DNA from 4 places in the Mesorhizobium sp. P2_B5 genome. Region 3 is predicted to be linked to each of the others. Evidence: predicted binding sites of a transcription regulator. Region 3 holds the regulator's gene; each other region holds the start of a gene.

Evidence for each region. Region 3 encodes PhoB, which activates phosphate uptake and scavenging genes when phosphate is short. Its sites were predicted from a motif close to TGTCATNNANCTGTCAT; they were not measured.
Region 1: ppk2 (polyphosphate kinase 2) is a predicted target of PhoB. The motif match lies at 2,649-2,665, and genes of this name have one in related genera.
Region 2: AC1D1N_RS10005 (alpha-D-ribose 1-methylphosphonate 5-triphosphate diphosphatase) is a predicted target of PhoB. The motif match lies at 2,096-2,112, and genes of this name have one in related genera.
Region 4: AC1D1N_RS05350 (DUF1045 domain-containing protein) is a predicted target of PhoB. The motif match lies at 2,505-2,521, and genes of this name have one in related genera.

Annotation. Positions count from the first base shown of each region.
Region 1 covers NZ_JBFUDJ010000013.1:73,812-78,406, forward strand. The annotation lists gene AC1D1N_RS28415 (DUF982 domain-containing protein) at 1-42, shown strand, start outside; gene AC1D1N_RS28420 (hypothetical protein) at 108-266, opposite strand; gene AC1D1N_RS28425 (glycosyl transferase family 90) at 445-1,416, shown strand; gene AC1D1N_RS28430 (aldo/keto reductase) at 1,435-2,478, opposite strand; gene ppk2 (polyphosphate kinase 2) at 2,726-3,646, shown strand; gene AC1D1N_RS28440 (dihydrofolate reductase family protein) at 3,889-4,539, opposite strand.
Region 2 covers NZ_JBFUDJ010000002.1:730,888-735,482, reverse strand. The annotation lists gene uxuA (mannonate dehydratase) at 1-702, shown strand, start outside; gene AC1D1N_RS10005 (alpha-D-ribose 1-methylphosphonate 5-triphosphate diphosphatase) at 715-1,890, opposite strand; gene AC1D1N_RS10000 (D-arabinono-1,4-lactone oxidase) at 2,202-3,491, shown strand; gene AC1D1N_RS09995 (alanine racemase) at 3,488-4,595, shown strand, end outside.
Region 3 covers NZ_JBFUDJ010000001.1:99,355-103,949, forward strand. The annotation lists gene AC1D1N_RS00495 (ROK family protein) at 238-1,473, shown strand; gene phoB (phosphate regulon transcriptional regulator PhoB) at 1,498-2,187, opposite strand; gene phoU (phosphate signaling complex protein PhoU) at 2,204-2,908, opposite strand; gene pstB (phosphate ABC transporter ATP-binding protein PstB) at 2,950-3,774, opposite strand; gene pstA (phosphate ABC transporter permease PstA) at 3,792-4,595, opposite strand, start outside.
Region 4 covers NZ_JBFUDJ010000001.1:1,034,073-1,038,667, reverse strand. The annotation lists gene phnN (phosphonate metabolism protein/1,5-bisphosphokinase (PRPP-forming) PhnN) at 1-486, opposite strand, end outside; gene AC1D1N_RS05355 (alpha-D-ribose 1-methylphosphonate 5-triphosphate diphosphatase) at 483-1,622, opposite strand; gene AC1D1N_RS05350 (DUF1045 domain-containing protein) at 1,655-2,362, opposite strand; gene iolB (5-deoxy-glucuronate isomerase) at 2,605-3,417, opposite strand; gene AC1D1N_RS05340 (DUF3329 domain-containing protein) at 3,423-3,653, opposite strand; gene iolE (myo-inosose-2 dehydratase) at 3,697-4,595, opposite strand, start outside.

The sequences.
Region 1 (4,595 bases), on a different contig from region 3:
CGTGAAGTCAACGTCTTCGTCAGCGATAAAGCGACGGCCTGATTCACAACAGCATCGCCGGAATCCGGCCCGTGAAGCGGGCCGGACATCGTGCAATCCTGTCTTGCCTATTTTGCCGTCTCGGTCTCGGCTTCGGAACCGGCCTCGTTTTCAGGCTCGGAGCGCTCCTTGGCCGCAACCTTGGCGGCCAGCTTCTCCGCCTTCTTGGCGGCCTTCTGCCGGTCGCGCTCCTTGCGTTCCTGACCGTAGTTCGGTGGTCGCGCCATATCGTTTCCTTTCGCTGTGCCTGATCCTGCCTAGAAGCATTGGCGGGCAAACACAACAGCGCGGGGAGGGCAGATGCCAGCGGTTCGGGACTTGCGTGATGGCTAACACAATGGTTTAGAAAAGGCTGCGGGACAGTTACTGGAGCCGCCGCCGACCGATTTCGAATCAAAACGACCGATGGCCACGCTTCAAAGAAACGCACAGAAGCTCGTCTATTATGCGCGCAACGCCATGCGCGACATCGCGCCGCCGGTCCTTTTCCGGCGCCAGCTCGGCCGTCTGCTCGCTCAGGCCAGGCTTTCCGACGCATCGGTCCGTGAGCGGCTCAATTATTACAACACGCTGCGGGAGCCCTTTACACCAAGCCCCGAGGCCGTGGCGGTCAATCGGCTGCCGACGGACCGCAGCATGTACTATTACGATCTGAAGGAGTTCACCCGCTATTTCGATCCGGGTCTGCGCATCGACCTGGAATTCGGTGACGTCATCGAGGTGCCGAAGATGCCGTCGATCGTCAAGGACCGGCCGATCCTCGGCGACAACGGCAACGGCGTCCTGTTCAAGCTGAACAAGTTCCGTCATTTCCACATGCCGGCCGACGATGTCGCCTTCGCCGACAAGCATCCGCTCGTCGTCTGGCGCGGCGAGCTCAACAATCCGATCCGCACTTTGCTGCTGGAGGCCGCCCGCGACCTGCCGATCTGCGATGTCGGCACGCCAAGGGCGACGGCGCCGGCGGAATACCGAAAACCCTATCTCACCATCGATCAGCAGCGGCGCTACCGCTACATCATTTCCCTCGAAGGCAACGATGTCGCAACCAATCTGAAATGGATCATGAGCTCGAATTCGCTCTGCCTCATGCCGCCGCCGACTTACGAGACCTGGTTCGCCGAGGGCCAGCTCGAGCCAGATGTCCATTATGTGCCGCTGGCGCCCGATTTCAGCGATCTGGCCGAGCGGGTGCACCACCTCGAGAAGCATCCGGCCGAAGCCCAGCGCATCGTCGCGGCGGCCAACGCCTATTGCCGCAAATTTGCCGAAGAGCGGGCCGAGCAGGCGATCAGCTTGCTCGTGCTCTACAAATATTTCGTGCTCAGCGGCCAGATCGAGCCCGATCCGGAGGTCTGGCGGTTTATCGCGGGCTAGCCGGCTTTCGACAGTCTTTCAGATGACGCTGCGGTCGAGAACCAGATCGGCCGGGCCGAACCGGTCCTTCGCCGTGAACTGCTGGTGCCAGTAGGGGTAGAGCACCGGCGGCCGGCTGACGGCATCGAGACGGTCGCGTTCCTCAGCAGTGAGGGCGAGTGCCGCCGCGGCAAGATTGTCCATAAGCTGGGTCTCGTTGCGCGCGCCGATCACCAGCGAACTGACCGCCGGCCGGCCGAGCAGCCAGGCAAGCGCCACCTGCGCCGCCGAGACGCCGCGGGCCGCGCCGATGTCGACCAGCACATCGACGATCCGCCACAGCCGGTCCTCGTCGCGGATCGGCGGTTCCGACCAGCCGGCGAGCTGGCGCGCGGTCGGGCTGTCGCGGCGGTATTTGCCCGACAAGAGGCCGCCGGCAAGCGGGCTCCACACCAGCACGCCAAGGCCCTGGTCGACCGAGATCGGCAAGAGTTCGTATTCAGCCTCGCGTGCTTCCAGCGTGTAATGGATCTGCTGAGTGATGAAGCGCGGCTGGTGCTGGCTGTCGCTGATGCCGAGCGCCTTCATCACCTGCCAGCCGGAGTAATTGGAGCAGCCGACATAGCGGATCTTGCCCTGGGCAACCAGCGTGTCGAGCGCGGCCATGGTCTCCTCGAGCGGCGTCGTGCCGTCCCATTCGTGCAGGAAATAGATATCGATGACATCGGTCCTGAGGCGCTTCAGGCTCTTCTCGCATTCGCGGATCAGATGATGGCGCGACAGGCCTTCGTCATTGGGACCTTTGCCGATCCGCATGCGCGCCTTGGAGGCGATCAGCACATCGTTCTTGCGCTTGCCGCCGAGCGCCTCGCCGATGATCTCTTCCGACAGGCCGTTCGAATAGACATTGGCGGTGTCGATGAGATTGATGCCGGCATCGATGCAGGTGTCGATGATGCGTGATGCCTCAGCGAGATCGGAATTGCCGACGGCGGCGAAAGGTCCGCTGCCGCCGAAGGTCATGGTGCCCAGCGTCAGCGTCGAAACTTTCAAGCCGGAACGGCCAAGCGTGCGGTATTCCATGTCAGATCCTCGCAATTTTGGTGGGGTGGGGCGGTTTTGGTCGAGAAGGGCGGGGGCCGCCCGAATGGGTCAGCCATTTGTAGGACAATTTAAGCGGTTTGTCGCCATGCCACGGCAATGGATCGACCATGCCTCGCCGATTTGCAGTGATGATCGGCTGGCCGGCGGCTTGCAATAAAACCGTCATTGCCGGCCTATATCAAATCGGCTCAGGGTTTCATGACAGCCGGCAAGCGGAGCAGCAGAAATGACCGAGTTAAACCAGAATTCTCCGGCCAGGGATTGGCTTGAGGCCGAACTCGCCGACACGCTCGACGAAGACTATGAGCTTGAAATGTCGGAGCCGGCGCTGTCGCTGGAGATCGCCAAGATCTACAAGAACGCCCATCCGCCATCGATCGATCGCATGCAGTATTTTCGCGACCTGATCAGCTTGCAGTCGGAACTGATCAAGCTGCAGTCCTGGGTCGCCTACCACAAGAAGAAGCTGGTGGTGATTTTCGAGGGCCGCGATTCCGCCGGCAAGGGCGGCGTCATCAAGCGCATCACCCAGCGCCTCAACCCGCGCATCGCTCGTGTCGTGGCGCTGCCGGCGCCGACCGAGCGTGAGAAATCGCAATGGTACTTCCAGCGTTATGTGCCGCATCTGCCGGCCGGCGGCGAGATCGTGCTGTTCGACCGCTCCTGGTACAATCGCTCCGGCGTCGAGCGGGTGATGGGCTTTGCCGACCAGGATCAGGTCGAGGAGTTCTTCCGCGACGTGCCGGAGTTCGAGCGCATGCTGGTCCGCTCCGGCGTCACGCTGGTCAAATACTGGTTCTCGATCACCGACGAGGAGCAGCAGATGCGCTTCCTGATGCGCATCCACGATCCGATGAAGCAGTGGAAACTGTCGCCGATGGATCTGCAGTCGCGCGTGCGCTGGGAGCAGTACACCAAGGCCAAGGAGGAGACGTTTGCCCGCACCAACATTCCCGAGGCGCCGTGGTACATCGTCGAAGGCAACGACAAGAAGCGGGCGCGGCTGAACTGCATCGACCACCTGCTCAAGCAGATGCCTTACGAGGAAGTGCCGCACGAAGAGATCACGCTGCCCGAGCGGGTGTTCAATCCGGAGTACGAACGGCAGGTGTTGCCGCGGGAGCTTTACGTGCCGGAGAAGTATTAGCTCCCTTCTCCCCGTCACTATACGGGGAGAAGGTGCCGGCAGGCGGATGAGGGGCGGAGCTAACCTCGATAGTTGGCCGCTCAAGTGGCTCATACGGGATGATTTATTTCAACGCCATAACGCCATCGGCGGTTGGGTTCGGTGGTGAAGTCCTTCGACCGTTTGCGCCGCCCCTCATTGCCCTGCCGGGCATTTCTCCCCGTATAGGGACGGGGAGAAAGGAGCCTGCGCCGAGGGGTTCGCTACCTACCCCGCTTGATCGTCACATGCGTCGCAAGCGCTGTCGCCACCTGCTCGGTGCATTGATAGCCGAGCTCAAGCATATCCAGACCGGCAAACAGGTTCTCACCCTTGCCCAGCAGCACCGGCGACACTGCCAGATGCAACTCGTCGATGAGCTTCTCCTGGAGATACTGCCGGATGGTGGAGACGCCGCCGCCGACGCGGACATCCTTGCCACCGGCTGCGGCTTTCGCCTGGTCGAGTGCCTCATGGATGCCGCCGGTGACGAAGTGGAAAGTGGTGCCGCCTTCCATTTCGATCGGATCGCGCTTGTAGTGCGTCAGCACGAAGACCGGCACATGATAGGGCGGATTGGTGCCCCACCAGCCTTTCCAACTGTCGTCCGGCCACTCGCCGCGGATCGGCCCGAACATGTTGCGGCCGAGGATCCAGGCGCCGACATTGTCGAAGCTGCGGACGGCGAAGTCATCGTCGGTGTCGGTGGTGCCGCCTTCCTTGCCCATCACCATCTTGCGAAAGGTGCGGGTGCCGATCATCCATTTATGCAGATCTTCGCCACCAACGCCCAGCGGGTTTTGCAGGGTCTGGTCAGGACCGGCGCCGAAACCGTCGAGCGACAGGGTGAATGCATTGACACGCAGCTTGGACATGAAAGCCTCCGAGGTAACCGATTGTAATTTGCAAGTGGTTGTCTTGTAACAAACTG
Region 2 (4,595 bases), on a different contig from region 3:
CTCAAGGAATTGCCGCCCGAGAAGATCGATCAGATCGAGCGCAATCTGATCGCCGGCCTGCCGGCGACCGAGCGCAAATATGATCGTGAGAGTTTTCGCGAGGCCTTGGCGGACTATGACGGGATCGGGCCGAAGGAGCTGCGCGACAACCTCGCCTGGTTCCTGCGCGAGATCATTCCTGTGGCGGAAGAGGAGGGGGTGCGCATGTGCATCCATCCAGACGATCCGCCCTTCTCGCTCTACGGTCTGCCGCGCGTCGTTTCGACCGCCGAGGATGCGCGCTTCATCTTGAGTGCTGTCGACAGCCAGGCCAATGGACTGACGTTCTGCACCGGCTCCTACGGCACGCGCGCCGACAACGACATTGTCGCCATGGTCAAGGAATTTGCCGACCGCATCCATTTCGCCCATCTGCGCAACATAACCATCGAGAAGGACGGCTCGTTCTACGAGGCTGAGCATCTCGAGGGTGGCACCGACATGGCGCATGTCATCCTGGCGCTGATGCAGGAAGAGGCGCGTCGCCACAGAGAAGGCCGCGCCGACTGGCAAATCCCTATGCGGCCGGACCATGGCCATCTGCTCGCCGATGATATCGGCAAGACAAGGATCAATCCCGGCTACTCGCTGATCGGCCGCCTGAAGGGCCTCGCCGAACTGCGCGGCATCATGCGCGCCGTGGAGACGTTCGGGCTGGCGTGACAGGGCTGGACTTTATGCCCCGTCATCCCGGCGCTGGCCCAGCGTGCCGTCGCTATAGATCATGCGGCCGGCACGGAATGTCGCCCGCACCCGCGCCACCGGCTGGCGATCGGCCACCACGAGATCGGCCAGAAGTCCAGGCTCGATGGCGCCGCGATCGGTCAGGCCTAGCGCTGTCGCCGGATTGGCGCCCGTCAGCGCTGCCGCCGCCACAAGACTGCCTTCGCGCAGTTCCGCCAGGCCGAGCACGGCGGGCAGGATCGAGGCCGGATGATAGTCGCTGGCGAGCATGTCGAGCAGCCCGGCTTCGTAAGCCTGGCGTGCCGAAAGATTGCCGGAATAGGACTGGCCGCGCAGCGCATTGGGCGCTCCCATCACGGTATGCATTGCGAGCCTCCGTGCTTCCTGCGCCGCTTCCAGGGTCACCGGGAATTCGCTCAGCGTGGCGCCAAGGCCGTGAACCAGCTCCACCTTCTCCAGCGTGTCGTCATCATGCGAGGCAAGCACGACGCCCTTGGCTTGCGCACGGGCTGACAGGTCCTGCAAACCGTTGAGCACATCGCCCTGGCCGTCGCGGCCGGCGATGCGGTGGCCGACGACCTCGGACGCCTGCGCAACTGACATGCCGCGCTCCTTGGCGATGCGGGCGATGTAGAGTTCGACGTCGCGATACTGGCCTTGTCCGGGCGTGTGGTCCATCAGCGAGATCAGATGCAGCCTGCCGGAATCCATCAGTCTTTGCAGCATGGCAATGGCCGGCGTGAAGGTGACTTCGAAGCGGGCATGGATGCGATGATCGACCAGCAAATGGTCCTTCATTCCGGCAATGGTGTTGATGATCGCCGACGTATGCTCTTCAGAGCGCGCTACGCCGCTGGTGACGCTGGCGCCGATGAAGGAGAGCGCGGCATAGGCGGTGGTGACACCGCAGGACGCCAGCTTCTTGTCGAGCTCGGCAATGCCGATCTGCATCGGCACATGCACGCCGAGGCGCGGCTCGACTTCCTTTTCCACCATGTCGCCATGCATGTCGATGAAGCCGGGCAGAAGCAGGCGGCCACCGCCTGAGATGTCGGCATTTTCGACCGGCTGGTTGCGGATCTCGGCAATCCGGCCGTTTTCGATGCGAATCGCGCCGCTCGGGATGACGCGGTCGCGCAGGACAATTTCGAATTCACTTAGCCACATGCAATTTCTCTTCGGGGGACAGGCGGTTCAGGACGGGTTCCCGGCCGGCAAGACCGAGGGACAGCCGTCCCATAACAGCTGCTTACCCCCGAAAAATGACAGTCGATGATATGCTTGGTGATTGACGCGAAAAGTCGTGAGGCATGAAGCCGACGGCCGCTTTCTTCTCAAGCCGGCTCAAGGCGGCGTACCGTCGATTGCCAGCTTGACAGAAAGCTGACAATGTATCATATTCAAAAAGCTGACTATGTATCATATTATTCCATGCAGCGATCAAGACCGGTCAAACCGGCGGTCCCAGGGAGGCGATTGTGGGAGAGGCTATCAGCCAGTGGAGCAATTGGTCGGGCTATGTCACGGCCACGCCCCAGGCTTTTGCCGAACCGCAAACTCTCGATGCGTTGAGCGTCGCCATTTGCAATTCGCCGGGACCGGTTCGTTTCGCTGGCACGGGGCACTCCTTCACGCCACTGGTCAAGAATGACGGAACCATCCTGTCGCTCGACCGCTTCGAAGGCCTGAAGGCGCATGATCCCGAAAGACTGACGGCGAGGGTCGGCGCTGGCACCAAGATCGGCGCGCTGGCGAAGCTGCTGCACGGCGTCGGCCAAGCGCTGCCGAATATGGGCGACATCGACAAGCAAGCGTTTGGCGGCGCGCTCGGCACCGCTACGCATGGTTCGGGCATTACGCTCGGCGCCTATCATACCCAGCTCGAGGCGATGCAAATCGTCGACGGTCGCGGCGAGGTCAAGGAATTCGACCGCGCCAAGAGCCCGGACATGATCGATGCCATGGGCGCCTCGCTCGGCGCCTTCGGTGCCGTCACTGAAGTGACGATCCGCAACATGGCGAGCTACCGCATGCGGCACCGCCGCTGGACGGCGCCGATCGCCGATGTGCTTGCGCAATTCGAGAGCACCATGACGGCGCATCGTTCGGCCGAGTTCTACTATGTGCCGTTTTCCGGCCAGGCGTTGCTGATCGCCAGCGACATCACCGAGGCGCCGGCGACCGTGCGCCCGCCGACGGAAGACGACGATGCCGTCACCACGCTGAGGAAGCTGCGCGACTATCTCACCTGGTTTCCGTGGCTACGCCGCCGTCTCATCGGCTCGGCCTTCGCGAAAGTGCCGGCCGAGGATTACGTCGAGGACTGGCTGAAGGTCTTCACCTCGGAGCGCAACGTCAAGTTCAACGAGATGGAGTACCACCTTCCGTTCGAGGAGGGGGCGGCGACGCTCGGCGAGATCATTGCGATGCTCGAGACGCGGTTCCCAGAGGTCTACTTTCCGATGGAGGTGCGCGTCGTCGCGCCTGACAACATCTGGCTGAGCCCGTTCTACAAGCGCCCGACCTGTTCCATCGCCATTCATCACGGCGTCGAGCGCGATCCGATGGCGTACTTCAACGCCGCCGAGCCGATCTTCCGCAAGCGCGGCGGCCGCCCGCATTGGGGCAAGATGCACAGCCTGACATCGAGGGACTTGAGCGCGCTCTATCCGCGCTGGAACGATACGATGGCGGTGCGCCGCGAGATGGACCCGGACAACCGTTTCGTGTCGCCCTATATGGCAAGGCTGCTCGGCGTCGCGGCATGAGCCTGACCGACACCTATTTCGCCGAACTATCCGGCGCGCTCAGGGCGGCCGAGATCTTTCAGCCTTGCCTGGTGCTTGATCTCGACCGGCTCGATCACAACATCGCTGCGATCAAGGCGAAGTTCGCCACGGGCCTCGACCTGCGCATCGTCGACAAGTCGCTGCCTTGCCTGCCGCTCATCGAGCACATCCGTGCGGCGTTCGCTACCGACCGGCTGATGACCTTTCATCTGCCAATCAGCGCTGAAATGCTGAAAGCCTTTCCCGATGTCGATCTCCTGCTTGGTAAGCCGATGCCAGTCGCCGGCGCCAGGCACGCACTGACCAAGGGTGTTCTCGCCGGTCTTGGCGAAGCGACGTCGCGCATCGTCTGGCTGATCGACACCGAGGAACGGCTGGCCGCCTATGGCGCGCTTGCCGCTGAGCTCGACCGCGAGCTGCGCATCTGCTTCGAGGTCGATGTCGGGTTGCATCGCGGCGGTATCGGCAATCCCGACGCACTGGCGCGGGCGGTGGCCACATTGGCGAACTATCCGCGGCTGAAATGCGAAGGCGTCATGGCCTACGAGGCGCATATCGGCCACATCCCCAAACTGCTCGGCGGACCGGCCAAGGCGCGCGCCAAGGCGGTCAGCCTGTTTCGTCAGTATGTCGGCTGCCTTGCGCCCGACCAGCGCAGGATCCTCAACCTTGGCGGCAGCAGCACCGCATTGCTCTATGACAGCTGGGTCGGCGCCAATGAATTGTCCATCGGATCGGCCTTCGTCTTGCCGACCGATTTCGACGTGCCCAGCCTCAGCCAGTTGCAGCCTGCCGCTTTCATTGCGACGTCGATCTTGAAGGTGATCGATGTCCAGGTGCCGGGCCTCGACCAGCGCTCATGGCTGCTGCAGAAGCTCGGGCTGCTGCCACGGCGCGGCTGTTTTCTCTATGGCGGCAAGTGGATGGCCAAGCCTGTCCATCCCGCCGGGATGAAGGCCGACAAGACGTTCGGCTTTTCGACCAATCAGCAATTCATGGCGCTGCCCGACGATGCCAATGTCGGGCCCGACGACTACGCCTTCCTGCGTCCGACGCAGAGCGAATTCGTGCTACAGCAATTCG
Region 3 (4,595 bases):
ACTGACCCGAAGGCCGGCACACAGAGGCTCTATTTTTTCGAGCCTCGAAAAAATACTGGTCCAACGGCGAGGCGCTGTCAACATCGATTCTGATGGAATCTGATGGCCTCTGTGAATTTTTTCGAGACTCGCAATAAACAATGACAGCGCCGCCTGCTTCTGCCAATATTTGGCTGGTACCACCAAATGCCTCCACTATCATGAGGCGCGAGGAGGTCCGGGAGGAAAACAAAAACGATGTCGGTTGGAATCCGCCACGATGATCTGCGCCGTCGCAACCGCGCGATGGTGATTTCGGCCGTGCGCCGGGCCGGCCAGCCGTCGCGGACCGAGATTGCGGCGACCACCGGCCTCAGCCACTCGACCATATCGGCGATCTCCTCGGATTTGATTGCCGAAGGCATCCTGGCCGAGAGCAAACCCGGCGAGACGGGTGCGCTGAAGCGCGGCCGGCCGCAGGTTGGCCTTGCGCTCAACCCCGAAGCCGCCGCGGTGATGACCGTGGTGCTGTCGCTGAACTTCCTCTCCGTCACCGTCATCGACTATGCCGGCCATGTGATCGCCGAGGAGCAGCGTCGGCTGGACACGCTGACCATGCCGCGCGACGAGCTGATCGGCGAATGCGTAGCGATTGTCCGGCGCCGGATCGAGGACCCCGACCTCGATGTCCAGAGCGTCGCCCGTATTGCCATGGGCATCCAGGGCATCACCGATTCGCAGGCCCGCGCCATGCTGTGGTCGCCGATCACGCCGCTGACCGACATTGCCTTCGCCGACATACTGGAAGCGGAGTTCGGCATTCCGGCCACCATGGAAAACGACTGCAACATGATGGCGGTGGCGCTGCAATGGCGCCAGCCTGAGCGCTACCGCGACAATTTCATCGCTATCCTGCTCTCGCATGGCATCGGCATGGGGCTGGTGCTGAAGGGCGAATTGTTCACCGGCACCCATTCGTCGGGCGGCGAGTTCGGCCACATGATCCATCGGCCCGGCGGCGCGCTGTGCCGTTGCGGGCGGCGCGGCTGCGTGGAGGCCTATGCCGGCAACTACGCCATCTGGCGCAGCGCCAAAATGATGAGCGAGGATGCCGAACCGGTCGATGTCGGCGACGCCGACATGCGGGCGCTCGCCGCACGTGCCCGCGAGACCGATGGCCCCGAGCGCGAAGCCTACCGCAAGGCCGGCGAGGCGCTCGGCTTCGGCCTCGGCAGCCTGTTCGCGCTGATCGATCCAGCACCTGTCGCCATGGTCGGAGTCAGCGCCGCCGCGTTCGATCTGATCGAACCGGCATTGCGCGAGGCGATTGCTCAGACCGCCGGCGGCCAGCACTCGAAATCGATCTCCTTCGACACCGAGCCCAACGAACTGCCGCTGATCCGCGAAGGCTGCGCCATGCGCGCGCTCGGCTTCGTCGACCAGGAGATTTTCGCACCGGGGATTCAGGCGAAAGCGGGCAAGCATGTCGCCTGAGGGGCCGGCAACAGCGCGGCGCGCCTAATCTTCCCGGATGGCGTAGCCGGCGCCGCGGATGGTGCGGATGACGTCGGGCATGCGGCCATTATTGACCGCCTTGCGCAGTCGACCGACATGCACGTCGACCGTGCGCTCGTCGATATAGATCGTCTCGCCCCAGACATTGTCGAGCAGCTGGCTGCGCGAGAACACGCGGCCGGGATGGCGCATCATGAATTCGAGCAGGCGGAACTCGGTCGGTCCGAGCCTGATTTCGCTCTTCTTGCGGTAGACGCGGTGCGATTCACGGTCGAGCACGATGTCGCCGACCTTGAGCACGCTGGACAGCACTTCCGGCTTGGCGCGGCGCAGCAACGCTTTCACGCGCGCCATGAATTCCGGTGTCGAGAACGGCTTGACCAGATAGTCGTCGGCGCCGGTGGACAGGCCACGCACGCGGTCGCTCTCCTCGCCACGCGCGGTCAGCATGATGATCGGCAGCCGTTCGGTCTCGGGCCGCATGCGCAGCCGGCGGCAGAGCTCGATGCCGGACACAGCCGGCACCATCCAGTCGAGCACCAGAAGGTCGGGCACATTTTCCTGCAACCGGATTTCGGCCTCATCGCCGCGCGTCACCACCTCGACCTGGTAGCCTTCGGATTCGAGGTTGTAGCGGAGAAGAACGCCCAGCGGCTCCTCGTCCTCCACGACCATGATGCGTGGCGCGATCATCAGCAGTTCACCCTTGTCAGGCCGAAGTGGCCATCGCCGTCTCGTCCTGCTTCGGGCGATTGGCGGGCAATTGCTGGCCGGTCAGCACATAATACGCATTTTCAGCGATGTTGGTGACATGATCGCCGATGCGCTCCAGATTCTTGGCGCAGAACAGGAGATGCGTGCAGGCGGTGATGTTGCGCGGGTCTTCCATCATGTAGGTCAAGAGTTCACGAAACACCGACGTGTATTTGACGTCGATACGTTCGTCCTCATTCCTGAGTTTCGCCAGGGCTGCGGCATCCGCGGCGGCATATTCCTCGACCACCCCTTGCACCTGGATCAGCACCAGCTGCGCCATCGCATCGATGGAATGCGAGAGGTCGCGCGGCGTGACGCTGAGGCCCACGGTGCCAACGCGCTTGGCGATGTTCTTGGCGAGATCGCCGATGCGCTCGAGGTCGCCGGCCATGCGGATCGAGCCGACCACGGCACGCAGATCGTTGGCCATCGGCTGGCGCTTGGCGATGAGCGTGATGGCACGATCGTCGAGTTCCCGCTGGCGCGCGTCCATGATGGCGTCGTCGGACACGACGCGCTGCGCCAGCGCATTGTCGGAATTGAGCAGCGCTTTTGTCGAGCCGCTGACCATCGACCCGGCCAGATCGCCCATGTCGCGGATCAGCTTGCTGATCTGGCCCAACTCTTCATCGAAGGAGGCGACGGTATGTTCACCCATGATCGTGGTCCTCGTGCCTGAAAATTCAACCGCTGGACGGCTCAGCCGAAGCGGCCGGTAATGTAGTCCTGGGTGCGCTTGTCGTCGGGATTGGTGAACATCTTGTCGGTGGCGCCCTCCTCGACCAGGTAGCCGAGGTGGAACATCGCCGTGCGCTGCGACACGCGCGCCGCCTGCTGCATCGAGTGGGTGACGATGACGATCGTGTAATTCTGGCGCAGCTCGTCGATCAGCTCCTCGACGCGTGCGGTGGCAATCGGGTCGAGCGCCGAGCAGGGTTCGTCCATCAGGATTACTTCCGGCGACACCGCAATGGCGCGCGCGATGCACAGGCGCTGCTGCTGGCCGCCGGACAGGCCGGTGCCGGGCTCCTGCAGGCGGTCCTTGACCTCGTTCCAGATCGCCGCCTTCTTCAAGCTCGACTCGACGATCTGGTCCATGTCGGACTTGCGCTTGGCCAGCCCATGGATGCGCGGGCCGTAGGCAACGTTCTCGTAGATCGACTTCGGGAACGGATTGGGCTTCTGGAACACCATGCCGACGCGCGCCCTGAGTTCGACGACGTCGATGTTCTTGTCATAGATGTCGTCCTCGTCGAGCGTGATCTTGCCGGTCACCCGCGCCGAATCGATGGTGTCGTTCATGCGGTTGAGGCAGCGCAGGAAGGTCGACTTGCCGCAGCCGGACGGGCCGATCAGCGCCGTCACCTGGTTCTGGCGGACGTCGAGATTGACGTCGAACAGCGCCTGCTTCTCGCCGTAGAACACGCCGACCTTGTCGCCGCGCATCTTGATGACTTCGTTCGACTTGGCGTTCATTTTATCGCCCACTGCGTTTTCAAGAGACTGTTCGGTCATGATGTTCATACCAAATTGCCTTTTTTCTACCAGCGCCGCTCGAACCGGCGCCGAAGCACGATCGCGGTGATGTTCATGGCCATGAGGAAGACGAGCAGGATGATGATGGCGCCGGACATGCGCTCGACAAAAGCGCGTTCGGCCTCGTTTGCCCACATGTAGATCTGCACCGGCAGGGCGGTCGCCGGATCGAAGGGTGTCTTCGGATAGTCGGCGACGAAGGCGACCATGCCGATCAGAAGCAGCGGTGCTGTCTCGCCGAGCGCACGCGCCAGGCCGATAATCGTGCCGGTCAGGATGCCGGGAGCGGCAAGCGGCAGTATGTGCTGGAACACCATCTGCATCTTCGAGGCGCCAAGCCCAAGCGCTGCCGAGCGGATCGACGGCGGCACCGCGGCAAGGGCCGCGCGCGTCGCGATGATGATGGTCGGCAGCGTCATCAATGTCAGCACCAGGCCACCGACAAAGGCGGCCGAGCGCGGCATCCCGAGGAAGTTGATGAACACGGCAAGGCCGAGCAGACCGAAGACGATCGACGGCACCGCCGCAAGATTGTTGATGTTGACTTCGATCAGGTCGGTGAAGCGGTTCTTCTTGGCGAATTCCTCGAGATAGATCGAGGCCGCGACGCCGATCGGCAGCGCCAAAAGCAGCACGATCACCATCATGTAGAACGAGCCGATGATCGCCACGCCCATGCCTGACGTCTCGGGCCGGCTGGAGGCGCCATAGGTGAACAGACCGGTGTTGAAATGCTCGGCCATCACGCCGTCGGCCTTGAGTTTGTTCATCCAGTCGATCTGCTGGTTGGACACCTTGCGGCGCGCTTC
Region 4 (4,595 bases), 930 kb from region 3:
GCGGGCGAGCACTTCGCCGCGCGATTCGCGGCCGCGCTGGGCGAGCCGTTCGGCGAGGATCTCCGGGGCAGCGGTGATCTCGACTACAGCCAGATTGGCATAGCGCTCACGCAGAACCGGGATGACCGCGCGCGACACATTGGCGACCGCGACGTGGCCGTTGGCAATCGACCAGTCGACATCGGCCGGGATGCCGTAGCGCAGACCGTGCGCCTCCCAGGAAATGGCGAAGGCGCCATCAGCCTCGGCCTCGACAAAGGCGGCGTCGGCCAGCGTGTCGTGGTCCTCGCTCGCGGCGTCGCTCGGCCTGGTGATGACCCGGCGCACGAACTCCAGCCTTGTCTCATCGGCAAACAGCGCCTTGGCGTAGCCGATCACCGTATCCTTGCCGGCGCCGCTCGGGCCGACGACGGCGACAAAGACGCCGTTGCGGACCGGAAAGGCCTCGGCGGTGAGTTCGCGCTCGATCGACGCCGAGACCATCAGGCGACTCGGCGTCCCTGGCGCCAGACGGTGCGCACGACCGGCACATGGTCGTCGACGCGCACGCGCACCAGGTCGGCGCGGCGGCCCGGTTCGATGACGCCGCGATCGCCGAGGCCGATGGCCTCGGCCGGGTTCTTCGACACCATGGCGACCGCCTGCGGCAGTGAAATGCCTTCGACGACGTCGCCTAGAAAGAAGGCCGACTGGATCAGGCTGAAGGGAATGTAGTCGGACGACAAGATGTCGAGCAGTCCGTCGGCGGCCAGCGTGCGGGCCGAAACATTGCCGGAGTGCGAGGCGCCGCGCATGACGTTGGGCGCGCCCATCAGCACTCCGAGCCCAGCCTCCTTTGAAGCCTTGGCCGCTTCCTGCGTGGTCGGGAATTCGGCAACGCGCACGCCTTGCTCAATCGCCTCGTCGACATGGCCTGATGTGGCGTCGTCATGGCTTGCCAGCACAATGCCGCGCTCGTTGCAGGCGGCTGATATCGCTACCCGGTTCGGTCCCGAATTCTTCGCCGATTCCGACATGCGCTTGTCGCAGAACAGCTTGAAGTCGCGATCGGTCAGCTTCAGCTTGCGCTGATAGTAATAGGCGTAGGTCTCGAGGTTGACGAACTGGCGCTGTCCCGGCGCATGGTCCATCAGCGACGCCAGTTTGACCCGCTCATCGCCGTCGAAATTGGCGAAGGCCTGCAGACAGTCCGGCGCCGAGACCTCGCAGCGCAGATGCAGGAAGTGGTCGGCCCGCAGGCGATCCTGCGCCACGCTGTCCTCGATGGCATCGGCCAGCTTGCGGATGTCGTCGGAGGTGAGATCCGCATCCTCGTCCATGCCGACGCGCAAGGCGTCGAGCACCGTGGTGATGCCGGCGGTGGCGACCTGTGCGTCATGGGCGAGCACGGCGGCGATCGGGTTCCAGCGCACTTTCGGCCGCGGCGCATAATGGCCTTCGAGATGATCGGTGTGGAGCTCGACCAGGCCGGGGATGATGTAGTCGCCGCCCATATCCTCGTCGGTCCGCCCGGTGCCTGCGTCGATGCCGGCGATAAAACCGTCGCGCAGTACGAGCGAGCCCTCGACGATCTCGTCGGCAAGCACGATGCGGGCATTGGTCAAAACGGTCTCGGCAGTCATCTCAGGCAGTCCTTGGGTTTCAGGCGAAGTGGTCAGGCGGTTTTTCTCGCCGCGCGGCGGCCGAGCGCATGATGGGAGAGCACCATGAACGGGGCGCCCGGTTCGGTTTCGACAAACAGCGTCAGTGCATCCACCAGCACCGGCTGCTGCAGCACCTCTGCGAACAGGCTGTCGATTGCTGCGCGCAGACGTAGGCTTTCCTGTGGCCCGGCCCGGCCGGACAGCGTCATGTGGAAGCGAAACGTCTCGAAGACATAGGGGTAGCCCCACTGGCAGAGATTGCGGAACTCGGCCGGCTTCAGCGAATCCGGGCTGCGGCGCTCGATCTCGGCCTCGGTCAGCGGTGCGCGAAAACGGTCGAACCCAAGCACGACATCATCGGCGAAACGGTTGAGCGGCGGCAGCGGGCCTTGCGGCACCAAAGCGAAGAAACCATCGATCTGGCTGACGACAAGGCGCGGGATGGTGACGGTAGGCATCGCTTCGGCAAAGGCGTCGAGGGCGGCACGCAGCGAGGTTTCCGTCTCGTTGGCCGCCAGCCGGAAGGGCGCCTTCAGCGTCGCGTGGAAACCGTAGCGGCGCGCCGATGCGGTATGGAAGGCGACTTCCGCCGCCGACAGGTCGCCCACCGCTTCGACCGGCTTTGTGGCGGCGCCGAAAGGGTCGCGTCCCAGCCAGTTGGCGGCGAGCCGCGCCAGTGGCTCGTCCTGCCTTGGGGTGAAATAGATGGCGTAGCGCATCGAAAATCCTCGTTAAAGCGCGCCGCCTCTTGAGGGCTCGATGCGGCGCGCTTTAAGTCTATTTGCTTCGGCATGTCGTTATCCCAAAACCGCTGCGCACTTTTGGGCGACATGCACGTCCCCGCTGCCATAGGTGATTTCCATGACGGATTGACGAAGCTTCTGCGGGATTTCGAAGGCAAATCGACCAGGCAAGTCCTTAGCCGACGATTTTTCTCTGCTGAACCAATAGCTTCGGCTGTTCAGGCCTTCATCAGCCATTCGTGCTCGGCCGCGTTGTGGAATTTCCACGTCCGCTTCGGACCGGCCATGACGTTGAGATAATAGAGGTCGTAGCCATGGCAGGCGGCGCAGGGGTGGTAGCCCTTGGGCACCAGCACGACATCGCCGTCCTCGATCGCCATCGCCTCGTCCAGCTCGCGGGCGCCATTCTTGTCGGCGTCGGTGTAGACGCGCTGGAAGGCGAAGCCCTGCGGCGGGTTGAGGCGATGATAGTAGGTCTCCTCGAGATAGGATTCGGCCGGCAGATTGTCCTGGTCGTGCTTGTGCGGCGGGTAGCTCGATGTATGGCCGCCGGGCGTGATGACCTCCACCACCAGCAGCGAGTCGGCCGGCTTGCCCTCCGGCAATATGTTGGTGACGTAACGCGTGTTGGTGCCCTTGCCGCGCACTTCCTGGCCGAGATCGTCGGGTGCGATGACGCGCACCGGCAGGCCGCCGCCCAGGCCCGGCGCCGAGCAGACGGCGAGTTCGAGATCGGTGTTCGCAGTCACCGACCAGTCCGACCCCTGCGGGATATAGACCGACCATGGCTTGCCCTCGAAGGGCGACATGCGCTCGCCCAGCAGGCCGAGTTCCTGGCCGCCGGCTGTTCCCGTGCCCTTGCCGGTGACGAACACCAGGCAGACTTCGCGATCGCCCGTCTTGCCGGAAGCGGTCTCGCCCGGCTTCAGCCGGTGCAGGTCGAAGCCGACATAGGTCCAGCCGGCGCTTTTGGGCGTGACATGGGCGACGCGGCCATGGCCCTTGTCGGCTTTGACGAGCAGTTTCGACATTGCGGTCATTCCTTCGGTTCGGCGCCAGTCTTCGGCTCGACCGGAGGCTTCGCCCCGTCGACCGGCTTGTAGAGATAGAAGAACTGCCAGACGGCGTAGGCGGCGAAGCCGAGCGCGATGACGCCCCAGAACGGCGTTCCGGAGGCGAACTCTATTCCGGCCCAGATCACGCAGACGGCGACGACGGCAACGCGCCGCCACAGCGGCCGGAAGAATGGGTGTTCGTAATCTTTCATCGGGCCAATCTACAGCAAGCAGGCTCGGCGGAAAGCCATCGCATCAGACATTGGGGAACCCTTGCGTCTCGACCGTGTAGCCGGCTGCCGTCATCACCCGCATCAGCTCCTTGTAGCCTACCTGGGCCATCTTTAGCGGCGGATTCTTCTTCGGGTCCTGCTCGGCCTCGACGACGAACCAGCCTTCATAGCCATGGTCGGCGAAGCGCTGCACGATGGCGCCGAAATCCAGCGAGCCATCGCCCGGCACAGTGAAGGCACCGAGCGCCACGGCATCGAGGAAGGACTGTTTTGTGCGGTCGAGCCCGTCGATCACGGCCATGCGCACATCCTTCACATGGACATGGCTGATGCGCTTGTGGTGGTTGTCGATGGCGCGCAGCACGTCGCCGCCGGCAAAGGCGAGATGGCCGGCATCGAGCAGCAGCGGAATGCCGTCGCCGGAATGGCGCATGAAGGCATCGAGTTCCGGCTCGGTCTCGACCACCGCCGCCATGTGGTGATGATAGGACAGTGGCATGCCCTGCTCGGCGCACCATTCGCCGAACTCGGTCAGCCGCCTTGCATAGGCCTTCATCTCGTCGCCCGACAATTTCGGCTTGGTGGCAAGCGGTTTGGAACGGTCGCCCTGGATCGAGCGGCCGACCTCGCCATAGACAATGCAAGGCGCGTTGACCGCCTTGAACAGGTCGATCATCGGCTGGATGCGATCCTTGTTCTTGCCCATGTCCTCGTCGACCAGCGTGCCGGAGAACCAGCCGCCGCACAGCGTCACGTCGGCCTTCTTCAGGATCGGCAGCATGACAGCGGGATCGTTGGGGAAGCGGCGACCCATTTCCATGCCGGTGAAGCCGGCCGAGCGCGACTGGCGCAGACATTCTTCCAGCGAGACGTCGTCGCTGAGTTCGGCAAGATCGTCGTTCCACCACGCGATGGGGGACA